2 linked regions of the Rhodopseudomonas palustris genome follow. The protein of the gene in region 2 interacts with the protein of the main gene of each other region in a pairwise test. Links are inferred from orthologs where the notes say so. Each region holds a gene or a part of one and is shown on either strand. Other genes may lie near its edges.

Region 1 (2,895 bases), 1.1 Mb from region 2 along the record:
TTGACACTCCGTCTGGCCGAGGAAAGTTCCAATGCAACGTTCCTGGACCAACTGAGTTCCTTCGACTTTGAGCTTGATTGTTTTGACGCGGGGGCGGCAGTCGCGGCGGCTCAACCGCGTCCGCGATAGGGCGCCACGCCCTGGTCCGGCACCCACATCCCCTTCGGCAGCCTGCCGGTCTGCCAGAACACGTCGATCGGAATTCCGCCGCGCGGATACCAGTAGCCGCCGATGCGGAGCCATTTCGGCTTGATCTCGGCAGCGATCCGCTGGCCGATCGACACTGTGCAGTCCTCGTGGAAGCCGCCGTGATTGCGGAAGCTGGCGAGGTACAGCTTCAACGATTTGGATTCCACCAGCCAGGCGCCCGGCGCGTAGTCGATCATCAGATGGGCGAAGTCCGGCTGGCCGGTGACCGGGCACAGCGAGGTGAATTCCGGCGCAGTGAAGCGCACCAGATAATCGGTGCCGGCCTGCGGATTGGGGACGCGGTCGAGCTGGGCTTCGTCCGGCGTGGCCGGCCAGGCGACGGCGCGGCCGAGCTGCAGGCCGGCGGATTTCGGGGTCTTGCGGGGCGATCTGGACATGGCGGTCTCCGTTGCCGCCGTCTTAGCCTTTCGTCACCCGCCCGTCATCCGTGCGACGGCCTTTTCGGCCCGGAAGCCATGCTGTAGAAGCGGCGCAAACCTTGTCCCGTAAATCTTCAGTGAGGCATCCATGACCGCCATCGTCGACATCATCGGCCGCGAAATCCTCGACAGCCGTGGCAACCCGACCGTCGAGGTCGATGTCGTGCTGGAGGACGGCTCGGTCGGCCGCGCCGCGGTGCCGTCGGGGGCCTCCACCGGCGCCCACGAGGCGGTCGAGCTGCGCGACGGCGACAAGAGCCGCTATCTCGGCAAGGGCGTGCTGAAGGCGGTCGAGGCCGTCAATGGCGAGCTGTTCGACGCCCTCGGCGGCATGGACGCCGAGCAGCAGGTCCAGATCGACCAAACCATGATCGAGCTCGACGGCACCCCGAACAAGAGCCGGCTCGGCGCCAACGCCATTCTGGGCGTCTCGCTCGCCACCGCCAAGGCGGCCGCCTCGTCGTATGATCTGCCGCTGTATCGCTATGTCGGCGGCACCTCGGCGCGGACGTTGCCGGTGCCGATGATGAACATCATCAACGGCGGCGCGCATGCCGACAATCCGATCGACTTCCAGGAATTCATGATCATGCCGGTGGGCGCCGCGAGCTTCAGCGAAGCGCTGCGCTGCGGGTCGGAAATCTTCCATACGCTGAAGGGCGAGTTGAAGAAGGCCGGGCACAACACCAATGTCGGCGACGAGGGTGGCTTCGCGCCGAACCTGCCGTCGGCAGACGCCGCGCTGGACTTCGTGATGGCTGCGATCGGCAAGGCCGGCTACAAGGCCGGCGAGGACGTGATGATCGCGCTCGATCCGGCTTCGACCGAGTTCTTCAAGAACGGCAAATACGTCTATGAAGCGGAGGGCAGGAGCCTCGGCCCGCAGGAGCAGGCGCAGTATCTGGCCGATCTGGTGGCGCGCTATCCGATCGTGTCGATCGAGGACGGCATGGCCGAGGACGACATCGAAGGCTGGAAGGCGATTACCGGCCTGATCGGCGACAAATGCCAGCTCGTCGGCGACGACCTGTTCGTCACCAACGTCACGCGGCTGTATGACGGCATCAAGAACGGCTACGCCAATTCGATCCTGATCAAGGTCAACCAGATCGGCACGCTGACCGAGACGCTGGCCGCGGTCGAGATGGCGCACAAGGCCGGCTACACCGCGGTGATGTCGCATCGCTCAGGCGAAACCGAGGACTCGACCATCGCCGATCTCGCGGTCGCGACCAATTGTGGGCAGATCAAGACCGGTTCGCTGGCGCGTGCCGACCGCACGTCAAAGTACAACCAACTGCTGCGGATCGAGCAGGAGCTCGGCACCCAGGCGCATTTCGCCGGCAAGGCAGCGCTGAAGGCGTTGCGCTGACGGCGCGTCCGCTGCAGCGATAAGTGATCGCTGCCACGGCCACTTCGCCTTGAACCCTGCGCGCGGCTGCAGCACTGTGCGGCCGCGCTGACAACAAGCAGGGAGAAAACGCGTGACCGAGGCCACCACCGGACTGCAACTGCGTTCGCTGATCAAGGCGACCGGCGAACTCGAAGTGTCGCTGGTGCCGGTCGACATCCCGGAGCCCGGTGACGACGAGGTCGTCGTCCGTGTCGAGGCGACGCCGATCAATCCGTCCGATCTCGGCCTGCTGTTCGGTGCCGCCGACATGACGACCGCCAAGGCCTCGGGCACGCCCGATGCGCCGGTGATCACGGCCAAGGTGCCCGATAGCGCGATGAAGGCGATGGCCGGGCGGCTCGATCAGTCGATGCCGGTCGGCAACGAAGGCGCCGGCACCGTGGTCAAGGCCGGCAATTCGGCTGGCGCGCAGGCACTGCTCGGCAAGACCGTGGCGATGATCGGCGGCGCGATGTACGCGCAGTACCGCGTCATGAAAGCTGCCGACTGCCTGCAACTGGCCGACGGGACCACGGCCGCCGAAGGCGCGTCCTGCTTCGTCAATCCGTTGACCGCGCTCGGCATGGTCGAGACGATGCGGCGCGAAGGCCATAAGGCGCTGGTCCACACCGCGGCGGCGTCCAATCTCGGCCAGATGCTCAACCGGATCTGCCTGAAAGACGGTATCGATCTCGTCAACATCGTGCGCAGCGAGGCGCAGGCGAAACTGCTGCGCGACATCGGCGCGAAATATGTAGTCGATTCGACCTCGCCGGATTTCATGGCAGAATTGACGCAAGCGCTGGAGACGACCGGCGCGACCATCGCCTTCGATGCGATCGGCGGCGGCAGGCTCGCGGGCCAGATCCTGAC
Region 2 (2,870 bases):
GAGCGACACCGACGAGGTCGCCGAGGTCTGCAACTGCGCTGCCTGGCGCTGGACCATCTGCTCGATGAAATTGTAGGACGACGACGCCCGCGCGCTGCTAGCGTTCGCGGCCGAGGTCGTCGACACCTTGGAGCCGTCCGCATAGGTGATCGAGGTCGTCACCGAGCCGTCCGCATTGGTGACGCTGGTGGTCGACGCGCCCGAGCTCTCCTGCGACCCGCCACCGCCGCCGCCCGCCTGAGCCTGCTGGCCCTTGCGCTTCAGCGCGGCGGACAATTCGTCGACGCTCACCGAGCCGTCATTGTCGGCGTCGAGCTTGGCGAACACCTTGCTGGCGTTCCCGGCATTGGTTCCGCCGGCGCCGAGCTTGTCCTGGAATTCGCCCTGGCTGATCGCGCCGTCGCCGTCGCTGTCGAGCTGCGAGAACAGATCCTTCAGCGCGGCGTCGCGGCTCTTGGTCGCCGTGGTCGATGCGTCGGTGGTCGACGTCTGACCCTGCTGCTGCGCCGCGAGCAGCGCCTGCATCATCTCCGGCGACAGGCTGCTCGACGGCAACGAACTGCTGCTGCTGCTCGACGAGTCGAACGGCGACGAGCTGCTGCTTTTCGAGTTCGAGGATTCGAACGGGTTGCTGAAACTGGTGGTCTTCGACGACGAGCTCGACGACGACGACGATGTCGAGCTCAGCGCATTGAGCAATCCGGACAGCGCACCGAGAGCGCCGAGGGCTGGCAACATGACGAGACTCCGTTCAACGCCGCGAACCGCGGCCGCAACTACGCATACGCATCCTGTTCCCTCGTTCAGCAATCGCCGTGCCAGTCCGCGGAGGCTTGGGATTGCTGGGGTTTTCGCCGCGACGCGGCGTGAAGCGGGCGGAAATTACTGCCGCTCCGGCAGAACCTGCCGACCGCGCCGCGTGCGCTGCGGCGGCTTGCCCGGCCGCATTGCGAGGCGCCGGCCCGCGTGATAGCGAGGCTGATCCCTCTCACGCCGGAAACGCCCATGTCCCAGTTCGCGCCCCGCCCCCTCGTCATCGCGCCGTCGATCCTGGCGTCGGATTTCTCCAGGCTCGGCGAAGAGGTCCGCGCGGTCGACCAGGCCGGCGCCGACTGGATCCATCTCGACGTGATGGACGGGCATTTCGTGCCGAACATTTCCTACGGCCCCGACGTCATCAAGGCGATGCGCCCGCACACCACCAAGATCTTCGACGCCCATCTGATGATCGCGCCGTGCGATCCCTATCTCGAAGCCTTCGCCAAAGCCGGCTGCGACCACATCACAATCCACGCCGAAGCCGGTCCCCACCTGCATCGCTCGCTGCAGGCGATCCGCGCGCTCGGCAAGAAGGCCGGCGTCTCGCTCAATCCGTCAACGCCGGCGAGCGCGCTGGAATACGTCATCGACATGATCGACCTGGTGCTGGTGATGTCCGTCAACCCCGGCTTCGGCGGCCAGGCCTTCATCCCCTCCGCGATCAACAAGATCCAGGACATCCGCGCCATGACCGCAGGCCGGCCGATCGACATCGAAGTCGACGGCGGGGTGAGCGACAAAGTGTCGGGGCAATTGGCAGCGGCCGGCGCGAATGCGTTCGTCGCGGGCAGTGCGGTGTTCAAGGGCGGGACGGTCGAGAGCTACAAGGCGAATATCGACGGCATCAGGAATGCGGCGGCGATGGCAAGAGGGGACGTGGTTTAGCTCTCCGCCGTCATTGCCGGGCTCGACCCGGCAATCCATCCTCTTCGCAAAGACTCCTCATGGCGCGCTTCGCGCGCGATGGATGCGCGGGTCGAGCCCGCGCATGACGGGCATGAGCGGTGATGCGCGGTGCCACACAGTTTGCCGTCATCCTCCGCGAAAGCGGAGTATCCAGTATTCCAGAGCGCCTGTGGCTATGCACAGCGAAGTAACCGACGCTCTGGGATACTGGGTCGTCCGGTCGATGACGCTGAAAATGAGACGAGCGCTCTGCAACAACGCGGTGCGCCGGATGCTGGGCAGCGCGCCGCTCTTGGCGGCGTGGTGCGCTGCTGATCCGGGGTCCCGGTTTTTGCTCGCCACTGATCATCGGCTGTGCCGCCCTGTCGAAGACAAACCGGGGTCCCGGTTCCGCGAAGCGGCATAAGAATGCCGCATCGCGCCCGGGACACGGGTGGTAACGGTCCGGATTCGATTATCAAACAGCCACGGCAATTCCTTCTCGCGGCTCAGCCGAGCCCGAGTTGTGCACCCGTCGCTGTCACAGCGAGGGGTGGGGGCGCGCCGGTCGGCGCGGGTTGTGGTGGTTCTCGCGATCACTTCTTGCGAAGGATCGCGCAACGCCTCGTCGGCGCGCCCACCGCGGCGCTTTCTGTCTTCGGGCCCGTGCTTCCGTTGACAGGCAAGGGTAATGAAACCCCACGGTCCGGCGGATTACGCCGCCTTCGCCTGCCCCCGTGCAGCGAACTAACAAGTCGCAGAGCCTCGTAGTAGGCCCGGACGGATACCCGAAGCCTCCCGGACGTGTGCTTGCGAGGCACAGCGCGCAGGACGCCGCGTCCAGCCGACGTTCCCAGCCAGGCTGGTCACGCCGGGTTATCGTCCGGACCGGTTGCCCGGCCTTCGCGATCTGTCCCGCCCGTACGACGCCTCGCGAAGCGCCCCTCACGGACAGGACGAAGCGGACTATAATCATAATAGGATTATTGTCAAGAGTCTCGTGCCCCGGCCGCGCCGCGACATGCAGGGCCGTCGCACGAGTCGTCCCCGCGCAGGCGGGGACCCATAATCCCTGGCTTTTCAAGTTGAGGAAGTACCTCTGCCGCAGCGATTCAATCGAGATGCTGCGGCGTATGGGTCCCCGCCTGCGCGGGGACGACAGGGGA

Evidence for each region. The genes of interacting proteins can lie anywhere in the genome.
Region 1: the proteins of rpe (region 2) and eno interact in binary tests that used the Escherichia coli proteins (3 or more experiments, as listed by UniProt). The link is inferred for Rhodopseudomonas palustris from one-to-one orthologs.

What each region holds. Positions count from the first base shown.
Region 1 is NZ_CP140155.1:1,320,226-1,323,120, forward strand. The notes cover bases 13-2,859. They hold eno (phosphopyruvate hydratase), read left to right. Parts: upstream 13-717; coding sequence 718-2,001; downstream 2,002-2,859. Other genes in these bases: queF (preQ(1) synthase), read right to left, coding at 111-587; SR870_RS05825 (zinc-binding dehydrogenase), read left to right, coding at 2,114-2,859. Outside these bases: more of SR870_RS05825, read left to right, coding at 2,860-2,895. UniProt on the Escherichia coli protein: Catalyzes the reversible conversion of 2-phosphoglycerate (2-PG) into phosphoenolpyruvate (PEP). It is essential for the degradation of carbohydrates via glycolysis.
Region 2 is NZ_CP140155.1:2,415,166-2,418,035, forward strand. Bases 33-2,854 are described here. They hold rpe (ribulose-phosphate 3-epimerase), read left to right. Parts: upstream 33-1,005; coding sequence 1,006-1,704; downstream 1,705-2,854. Other genes in these bases: SR870_RS10930 (EF-hand domain-containing protein), read right to left, coding at 33-738. In the rest of the region: SR870_RS10925 (P1 family peptidase), read left to right, coding at 1-2; more of SR870_RS10930, read right to left, coding at 1-32. UniProt on the Escherichia coli protein: Catalyzes the reversible epimerization of D-ribulose 5-phosphate to D-xylulose 5-phosphate.